Regions from separate parts of the Acidovorax sp. GW823-FHT01C06 genome, predicted to be linked through region 2. Evidence: predicted binding sites of a transcription regulator. Region 2 holds the regulator's gene; each other region holds the start of a gene.
What was found. Region 2 encodes LexA, which represses DNA repair genes until DNA is damaged. Its sites were predicted from a motif close to ACTGTATNNNNATACAGT; they were not measured.

Region 1 (3,268 bases), on a different contig from region 2:
GACCAGGAAGACTTCGTTGTGGGCGATGTCGCGGCTTTCGCAGTCGGTGAGCTTGCCGGGCAGCACGGCCACGCCCGAGCCCTTGCGCTTTTCGACCTTCTGGCCGGCCTTCTGGCGCGTCTGCGCGGCCTTGATGGCGAGTTCTGCCAGCTTCTTGCCGTAGTCCACGTGCTGGTTGAGCCAGAGCTCCAGCGCCGGGCGCACGAAGCCGCTGACCAGGCGCACCGCGTCGCGCGAGTTCAGCCGCTCCTTGATCTGGCCCTGGAACTGAGGATCGAGCACCTTGGCCGAGAGCACGTAGCTGGCACGGGCGAACACGTCTTCGGGCAGCAGCTTGACGCCCTTGGGCAGCAGGCTGTGCAGTTCGATGAAGCTCTTGACGGCGTTGAACAGGCCGTCGCGCAGGCCACTTTCGTGCGTGCCGCCAGCGCTGGTGGGAATCAGGTTGACGTAGCTCTCGCGCATGGGCTGGCCGTCTTCGGTGAAGGCCACGCACCAGGAGGCGCCCTCGCCCTCGGCAAAACTCTCGTTGTTGCGGTCGGCATAGCCTTCGCCCTCGAAGAGCGGGATCACCGGGTCGCCGCTGAGCGTCTGCATCAGGTAGTCGCGCAGGCCGCCCTTGTACTGCCAGGTCTGGGTGTCGCGCGTCTTCTCGTTGACCAGGGTCACGGACACGCCGGGCATCAGCACCGCCTTGCTGCGCAAGAGGTGGGTGAGCTCGCCCATGGGCAGCGCGCTCGACTCGAAATACTTGGCATCAGGCCAGGCGCGCACGGTCGTGCCCTGCTTGCGCTCGCCCGCTTCCAGCGCGCGGGTCACCAGGGGCTCGACCACGTCGCCGGCCGAAAACACCAGCCGGGCGACCTTGCCTTCGCGGTGGCTGCTCACTTCCAGGCGGGTGGCCAGCGCGTTGGTCACGCTCACGCCCACGCCGTGCAGGCCGCCCGAGAAGCTGTAGGCACCGCCCTTGCCCTTGTCGAACTTGCCGCCCGCGTGCAGGCGGGTGAAGACCAGCTCGATCACCGGCGCGTTTTCCTCGGGGTGCATGCCGAAGGGGATGCCGCGCCCGTCGTCCTCGATGCTCACCGAGCCGTCGGCGTGCAGCGTGACCTTGATCTTCTTGCCATGGCCGGCCAGCGCCTCGTCGGCGGCGTTGTCCAGCACCTCCTGGATGATGTGCAGGGGGTTGTCGGTGCGGGTGTACATGCCCGGGCGCTGCTTGACGGGCTCCAGGCCCTTGAGCACGCGGATCGACCCTTCGGAATAGTCACTACTGGTGGACACGGAAGACGGTTTGGCAGACATAGCGGCGGATTGTAGTGCGGCAGCAGCGCAATAGCTGGATGAAAAAACAGTCATGACAACACTGGCAGCGTGCTCCGGGCCCCCCAGGCCCGGGGGCGGCGGCGGCAGACAGAGTGGCTGGGGGCGGGTTGCAACACAAAGGACGGTCCCGCGCAGCAGGCCTGGCGGCGACCCCGCTGCCAACTGTATTGGTCCCCGGTGTATCAGCGCGTTTCGCCCAATCTCGCTACATTCCTGCGCATGCATATGAATCCTCCCAAACTGTCCATGTTCCAGGTGCTCGCGTGCGGCGCGGCCATCGTGACCCTGTCCATGGGCATCCGCCATGGGTTCGGGCTCTGGCTCCTGCCCATCACGCAGGAGATGGGCTGGACCCGCCAGTCGTTCGCGCTGGCCATCGCCATCCAGAACCTGTCCTGGGGCCTGATCGGCATCTTTGCGGGCATGGCGGCAGACCGGTTCGGGGCGTTCCGCGTGCTCATCGGCGGCGCGGTGCTCTATGGCCTGGGTTTGGCGGGCATGGCGCTGTCGCCCACGACCACCCTGTTTGCGTTGACGGCCGGCGTACTGATCGGCGCCGCGCAGGCGGGCACCACCTACGCCGTGATCTACGGTGTGCTGGGCCGCCAGATCGCGCCGGAGCGCAGATCCTGGGCCATGGGCGTGGCGGCGGCCGCAGGTTCGTTCGGCCAGTTCCTCATGGTGCCCGTGGAGGGCTGGCTGATCGCCGGACTGGGTTGGCAGCAGGCGCTGCTGGCCTTGTCGATGGCCGTGCTGCTCATCGTGCCGCTGGCCTTTGGCCTGCGGGAGCCGGGCTTCAAGGGCGCCGCGCCGCCCAAGCGCGAGCAGACCATCGTGCAGGCGCTGGGCGAGGCGTTCCGCTACCCGAGCTTCAACCTGCTGATGGCCGGTTATTTCGTGTGCGGCTTCCAGGTGGTGTTCATCGGGGTGCACATGCCCAGCTACCTGAAGGACCACGGCCTGTCGCCCCAGGTGGCCAGCTACGCGCTGGCGCTGATCGGCCTGTTCAACGTGCTGGGGACCTACGTGGCCGGCACCCTCGGCCAGCGCATGCCCAAGCGGTTCATCCTGGCCTTCATCTACTTTGCCCGCGCGACGGTGATCACCGTGTTCCTGCTCGTGCCGCTGTCGCCGCTGTCGGTGTATGTGTTCTCGGCCGTGATGGGCACGCTGTGGCTGTCCACCATCCCGCCCACCAACGCCACCATCGCGCAGATCTTTGGCGTGCAGCACCTGTCGATGCTGGGCGGCTTCGTGTTCTTCAGCCACCAGATCGGCAGCTTCCTGGGCGTGTGGCTGGGCGGCTATCTGTATGACGCCACGGGCAGCTACGATATCGTCTGGTACATCGCCATCGCGCTGGGGGTGTTTGCCGGGCTGGTGAACCTGCCGGTCCGGGAAAGCCCCATCCCGCGCGGCGCCGCCCAGCCCGCCTGAACACGGCCCTTGCATCCGAACATCCCCATGTCCACCGCCAGCAGCGCCCCCTCGACCTCGCCCGGCCACGGCATGCCACGGGCCTGGCGCTGGCTGGCCTGGACAGTTGCCGTGGTGCTGTGCCTGGCGGTGTTTGGCATGTACACGGTGCCGGACTTCATGGTGATGCTGGCCGACCAGATGTGGGCGTGTTTCTGAGCTCGCGCCATCCACTTTCAAGTCTTTTTGGCCGCCAGCGCTTGATGAATAAGCGCTGATAGCTATATTTTCAATAGCAAATGCACGGTAACGAAGCCGCTTCCGACTGGGTCCGCCGCTGGTCCCACCTGATCGCGCCGGGCAGCACGGTGCTCGACGTGGCCTGCGGCGCCGGGCGCCACCTGCGCTGGCTGCATGGCCTGGGCCACCCCGTGGTGGGGGTGGACCGCTCTGCCGAGGCCCTGGCCGCCTGCGAGGGGCTGGGGGAACTCGTCCTGGCCGACATCGAGAACGGCCCATGGCCGCT
Region 2 (3,268 bases):
GCGTGGACGCCAGCATCTGCACCCGGGCCAGGGCGTCCAGGCGCGCCAGCGATCCACGCCCATGGAACCACGCGGCGTTGCAGCCCGCAAGCATTAACAGCAGCATCTTCAAGGTGAATGCGCGGCTGGCGAGCAGCTCGGAAGGCTGGGTGGCGAACATCAGCAGGCCCGATGCCGCCGCCAGGCCAAAGCCGCACAATGCCAGCGACAGGCTGAGCCGCGCAAGGTCCTTGACGGGCAGCGCCGCCCCCCGGCCAAACACGCGCAACTCCAGCAGCACCAGGTTGCCCAACAGCAGGGCAATGCCAACGATGTGCACCACTTCCAGCGCCGGGTAGGCCCAGGCGTGTGTCTTGAGGGCTGCAAACAACACCGGACAGCCTTCGCGCTCAGCGCATCAGGTCCAGCATCAGCGAGATCCGGGCCTTCAGGGGCGGCAGCCCGCCGGAATCAGGCAGCAGGTCACCAGGCTTGGGCAGCACCCGCCCCTCGGCGCAGCGCGTGGACCGGGCCACCCGCACGCCCACCTCCTGCGCGCGCAGCAATGCGGCTTCCAGAAGGTGGTGGATGGTGCCGTTGCCGGTGCATGCCACCACCAGCCCCTGGACGCCGTCACGCACCAGCGCATCCACCATGGCGCCCGTGGCGCCCGCGTGGCTCATGATCACCTCCACGCGGGGCCAGGCCGCTGCATTTGCTATATTTTGCAGAGCACCCCACGCATGCTTGGCGGGCGGTATCGGCCAATCCTGCGCAAGGCGAATGGCGCCCTCCTCCACCCACCCCAAAGGCCCGGCCTCGCCCGAACTGAGCGCATGGACACGGTACGGATGCACCTTCTGGACCTGCTGTGCGCCGTGGACCTCGCCAGCGGCCACTGCGAGCACGCCGCGGGCACCCGCAGCCACCGCGACCGCCACGGCATCCAGGAGATTTTGCGGCCCGTCGGGCGTGAGCGCCGTGGCCGGGCGCATGGCACAGGTCAGCACCACGGGTTTCAGCCGGGTATCCAGCACCTGGTTCAGGAACCAGGCCGTCTCCTCCAGCGTATCGGTGCCGTGGGTGATGACCACCCCGCGCACGGAGGCGTCCTGGAGGTGGTGGGCGCAGCGCAGCGCCAGGGCCTGCCACACCCCGCCATCCATGTCCTTGCTGTCGATCTGAGCCACCTGCTCCGCCACGAGCATGCCACCGGCCGCCTCCTGCAATCCGGGGACCGCTACCAGCAGCTGCTCCACCCCGACCTGCGCGGCGGTGTACCCGATGTTGTCGCCCGCCTGTGCCGACGTGCCGGCAATGGTTCCTCCAGTGCCCAAAACCACAATTTTTTGCCCACTCACTTGCATACTCCGAAAAACTGGTGAAAAATACAGTTACTGGATTAAAAAACAGTTGTCCGTCACTGTAGCCGCCTCCACCGGAAACCACCATGCTCGACAACCCGAAACTCACGGCCCGCCAGCAACAGATCCTGGACCTCATCCAGACCGCCATTGCACGCACAGGGGCGCCTCCCACCCGCGCCGAAATCGCGGCTGAACTGGGCTTCAAGTCGGCCAATGCGGCAGAAGAACATCTGCAGGCCCTCGCACGCAAGGGCGTGATCGAACTGGTGAGCGGCACATCGCGGGGCATCCGGTTGCGCAGCGACACGCTGCGCTCCATCAATGCAGCGCGCGGCAGCCAGTTCCACCTGCCCATTCCCGGGCTCTCCCAGCTGGTCCTGCCCCTGGTGGGGCGTGTGGCGGCGGGTTCGCCCATTCTCGCGCAGGAACACGTCGACCAGACCTACAGCGTGGAAAACAGCCTGTTCCAGCACAAGCCCGACTACCTGCTCAAGGTGCGTGGCATGTCCATGCGCGATGCCGGCATCATGGATGGCGACCTGCTGGCCGTGCAGTCCACCCGCGAGGCGCGCAACGGCCAGATCATCGTGGCCCGCCTGGGAGACGACGTGACGGTCAAGCGCCTGCGGCGCACCGCCACGGCCATCGAGCTGCTGCCTGAAAACCCGGACTACCCGGTCATCGTGGTACAGCCTGGCGAACCTTTCGAAATCGAAGGTCTCGCGGTAGGCCTCATTCGCAACACCATGCTGATGTAGCCGGTCCCGGCTGCTGGTCCATTCACTACCGCATTGCAGGTGGCGGGCGTTTGGTGTGCCGGGCAAACCGGCACGCCAGCCCTGCGGTGCGGGTTCAATTTGCAATCCTGCCTATGTCCAACCCCCGACCTTCGGAGTTTTCACATGGGAATTGCCTTGACCACCTTTTCCGCCTTCTCCGTGCCGCTGCGCTCGCTGACGCGCTGGTTTCACTCGACCGCCGCGCTCGCGATGCCGTCTGCGGCAGGTTCGCCCCCACCCCGTTCCCACCACGATGGCACGGACCGCAGCGACGGCCGGGGCACGGCCGGCTCCAGGAGCATCCACCGCCCGCAGGGTCTCCCTGGCCCACGTCCGCTGCGCGGCAACTGGCCCTTCACGGTCAACACGCCCCAGACGCCCCCCGCCGAAGGCCCCGGGCGGCAGGCCGCCACCCGCAGAGCACCGCCCGCGATGCCGGTACCGCCCGCAGGAAGCCGCAGCGCCTGCGCAGCACCGCGGCCCACCGATGGATCGGGCCGCCGGACCGCCAAGGTCTTGCGCAGGATCTCAGCCCCCGGCACAGGCCGGCTGGTGATCGCCGGCAGGATGGCCGACGTGTGCGCGGAACTGGACCGCATGGTGGCCTGCGAGGGAGCCCTTCAGGCCTCTTGAGACCAAGATACTTCCTTCATCACGGGCCAACGGCGCCAACGGCACGGTCCTCGTTGGCGTGTGGCGTTCCTTCTCGAAAGAGATGGATCTGCGGGCGTGAGAAAAACGGCCGGGGAGCGATGGCACGGCCCCGCCCCGTCCTGCCATGGGCGGCAGCGTTTTGCGGGATGCGCCAACACTCCGTCACCAAAAGCCTCGTACTTTGATGCCCCAGGACGGCGGCCCGGTGAATGCCGGTTGCGCCACCAAGGCACAATATCGGGATGAACATTGTGATCCTCGACGACTACCAGGACGCAGTCCGCAAGCTGCACTGCGCATCCCGGCTCGACGCGTACACCGCCAAGGTCTACACCAACACCGTCAAAGGACTTGGGCAGCTTTCTGTCCGCTTGAAGGATGCCGACATCATCGTTCTGGTGCGGGAGCGCACACAGATCACGCGCCAACTGGTGGAAAAGCTTCCCCGCCTCAAACTGATCGCGCAAACCGGCAAGATCGGCAGTCACA
Region 3 (3,268 bases), on a different contig from region 2:
AGTTCCGTCAACTACAGTTGACGAATGCCGAGCCCACCGCCCCTGCTGCTGCCCCCGCACGACGACCCCGAAGCCGCGCTGGCCGCCGTGGTGGCCTTGCGCCTGATGGCCGACCGGCTGGAGGCGGCGGCCGTGGCCACCGCCCTGGAGCGGGGGTGGTCGTGGGCGCAGATTGCCCAGGCCCTGGGCGTCAGCAAGCAGGCGGCGCACAAGCGGCTCTCTCCCCAGGCCACGCGCCCCGCCCACCCTGGATGATGGAAGGACTCCTACCCATGCTGCAACACATCCGCCAGCGCCTGAACGACATGCGCACCCTGCACCGGCTGTGCACGCGCGCCGAGCACCACGCCCGCGCCCGGGGCCAGCCGCAACCGGGCGTGGAGCACTTCCTGCTGGCCGCCATCGAGCTGCCCGACGGCTCCGCGCGCCGCGCTTTCGCGCGCGTTGGCGCGAACCCGGACGCCCTGCCCGCCGCGATCGAACAGCAGTACCGCGATGCGCTGGCGCAGATCGGCATTGATGCCGAAATGCCGCCCGCCGCACCCTGTGCGCCGCAGGCCGGGATCTACCGCGCGCAGCCCTCCGGCGAGGGCCTCATCCAGGCACTGGCGGAGGCCCGCAAGGGCCAGCCCGGCCCCTTGCTGGGTGCGCACGTGGTGGCGCTCATCGCGGCCACGCCGCAGGGCGTGGCGGCGCGGGCATTGCGCGCGCTGCGGCTGGACCCCCACGCGCTGAGCCACGCCGCGCGGCAGGAGAGCGCCCCGCGCGCCTGAAGGCCAGGCCCACACCCCGGGGCGCCTGGATGACCGTGCAGCAGCCTAGCCGCCCGCATAGGCCTCCAGCCCGATCGCCACCACGGTGGCCACGTCGTTGCCCACCTCCGCCCGGAACTCCGCCTCGGCCTGCGCGACGGCATCGCGAAACGCCTGCAGCCAGGCCAGGCCCGTGGGCGTGAAGCACACGCGGCGCGCACGCGCATCCAGCGGATCGGCCTCGCGCGTGACCAGGCCCCAGGCCTCGCACTGGTCCACCAGGTTGGCCATCGCCTGCTTGGTCATGCCCGCGCGCTGGGCCAGGTCGGTCAGCCGGTCGCCCTGCAGCGCCAGGTGGCGCGTGATGTGCACGTGGGCGGCGCTCACCTGGTCGCGCGCCGCGAGGTTGGACAGCGCCAGCGGCACCTCCACGTTGTGCGCCATGAGTTGCAGCACGCGCGCGTCGAAGCGCCGCATGGCGTGGCCGAACAGGCGGCCCAGGTGGGTCTGGCGCCAGCCCTCTTCGGCGGGTGAAGGAAGAGGCATATCAGGCATCCGCACATTGTCAGGCAAACTGACTAAATTGAGCTTGAATGCCCCGCGACGACTCGCATAAACTACTGTTCAAGCATCCAGCCTGTGATTAACCGCAGAGCGGTGCAGGCACCCAACCCATTGTTTCTCAAGGAGTTTTCTCATGGACGTCGCAGTCAAAGGCACCAACCCCGCATTGCCCGTGAACACCGAAAAGGCCAAGGCCCTGGCCGCCGCGCTCGCCCAGATCGAGAAGCAATTCGGCAAGGGCACGATCATGCGCCTGGGTGAAGGCGAAGTGATCGAGGACATCCAGGTGGTCTCCACCGGCTCGCTGGGCCTGGACATCGCCCTGGGCGTGGGCGGCTTGCCGCGCGGCCGCGTGGTCGAGATCTACGGCCCGGAATCCTCGGGCAAGACCACGCTCACGCTGCAGGTGATTGCCGAGATGCAAAAGCAGGGCGGCACCTGCGCGTTCGTGGACGCGGAACATGCCCTGGATGTGCAATACGCCCAGAAGCTCGGGGTGCAGCTGTCCGACCTGCTGATCAGCCAGCCCGACACCGGCGAGCAGGCGCTGGAGATCGTGGACAGCCTGGTGCGCTCGGGCGCCGTGGACCTGATCGTCATCGACTCGGTGGCCGCGCTCACGCCCAAGGCCGAAATCGAAGGCGAGATGGGCGACGCCCTGCCCGGCCTGCAGGCCCGCCTGATGAGCCAGGCGCTGCGCAAGCTCACGGCCACGATCAAGAAGACCAATTGCATGGTCATCTTCATCAACCAGATCCGCATGAAGATCGGCGTGATGTTCGGCAGCCCCGAAACCACCACCGGCGGCAACGCGCTCAAGTTCTACGCCTCGGTGCGCCTGGACATCCGCCGCACCGGCACCATCAAGAAGGGCGACGAGGCCATCGGCAACGAAACCAAGGTCAAGGTGGTCAAGAACAAGGTGTCGCCGCCGTTCAAGACGGCCGAGTTCGACATCCTGTTCGGCGAGGGCATCAGCCGCGAGGGCGAGATCATCGACATGGGCGTGACCGCCAAGATCGTGGAGAAGTCGGGCGCCTGGTACGCCTACAACGGCGAGAAGATCGGCCAGGGCCGCGACAACGCGCGCGAGTTCCTGCGCGAGAACCCCGACCTTGCCCGCGAGATCGAGAACAAGGTGCGCGAGGGCCTGGGCATTGCGCTGCTGCCCGACGCGCTGCAGGCCCCTGCCGCCGCGGCCGAATGACCGCCACAATTCAAGCCAGATTGCCTTCCAGCGCTTGATTGACAAGCGCTGGCAGCTATTGAATTGAAAGCAAAGAAGAGGCCATGGGGTTCACCACGCTCTCGCTCAAGGGGCGGGCGCTGCGGCTGCTGAGCCAGCGCGAGCACTCGCTCGCTGAACTGCGGCGCAAGCTCGCGCCGCATGTGCAGGAGGGCGACGACCTGCAGGCCCTGCTGGAAGACCTGCAGGCGCGCGACTTCATCAGCGAGGCCCGGGTGGTGGAATCCGTGCTGCACCAGCGCGCGGGCCGCCTGGGTTCCCAGCGCATACGGCAGGAGCTGCACGCCAAGGGCATCGGCCCCGAGGCGGTTCAGCACGCCCTCGACCAACTCAAAGGCAGCGAATGGGCACGCGCCCATGCACTGTGGCTGCGCAAGTTTGGCGCCGTGGCGGACGATGCGCAGCAACGTGCGCGGCAAGTCCGCTTTCTGACCGCACGCGGGTTTTCGGGCGAGATCACCCGGCGCGTCGTGCGTGGCGAAGCGCCGGAAATCCAGGGCGAGATCTAGGGCCGGTCACGCGGGCAGGGGCGGCGCCCCAAGGCCCCGGGACCCAGAAGACAGCACAGGCGGCCACGCTCCAGAGCCGCCTGTTGTCCCCACACCTATCTCCGCCGTCAGAGGCCCAGCATCAGCTGCAGGTTCTGCACGGCCGCGCCGCTGGCGCCCTTGCCCAGGTTGTCCAGGCGCGCGATCAGCACCGCGTG

Region 1: AC1RCS_RS06220 (DNA topoisomerase IV subunit B) is a predicted target of LexA. The motif match lies at 1,339-1,356, and genes of this name have one in related genera.
Region 3: recA (recombinase RecA) is a predicted target of LexA. The motif match lies at 1,372-1,389, and genes of this name have one in related genera.

What each region holds. Positions count from the first base shown of each region.
Region 1 covers NZ_JBXAKN010000002.1:152,827-156,094, forward strand. Annotated here, with positions in the region: gene AC1RCS_RS06220 (DNA topoisomerase IV subunit B) at 1-1,305, opposite strand, end outside; gene AC1RCS_RS06225 (MFS transporter) at 1,546-2,763, shown strand; gene AC1RCS_RS06230 (hypothetical protein) at 2,791-2,961, shown strand; gene AC1RCS_RS06235 (class I SAM-dependent methyltransferase) at 3,042-3,268, shown strand, end outside.
Region 2 covers NZ_JBXAKN010000003.1:7,050-10,317, reverse strand. Annotated here, with positions in the region: gene AC1RCS_RS08215 (hypothetical protein) at 1-370, opposite strand, end outside; gene AC1RCS_RS08210 (asparaginase) at 390-1,346, opposite strand; gene lexA (transcriptional repressor LexA) at 1,430-2,104, shown strand; gene AC1RCS_RS08200 (hypothetical protein) at 2,261-2,758, shown strand; gene AC1RCS_RS08195 (D-2-hydroxyacid dehydrogenase family protein) at 3,022-3,268, shown strand, end outside.
Region 3 covers NZ_JBXAKN010000006.1:155,719-158,986, reverse strand. Annotated here, with positions in the region: gene AC1RCS_RS14450 (helix-turn-helix domain-containing protein) at 25-255, shown strand; gene AC1RCS_RS14445 (Clp protease N-terminal domain-containing protein) at 273-773, shown strand; gene AC1RCS_RS14440 (MarR family winged helix-turn-helix transcriptional regulator) at 819-1,307, opposite strand; gene recA (recombinase RecA) at 1,450-2,523, shown strand; gene recX (recombination regulator RecX) at 2,607-3,071, shown strand; gene argC (N-acetyl-gamma-glutamyl-phosphate reductase) at 3,179-3,268, opposite strand, start outside.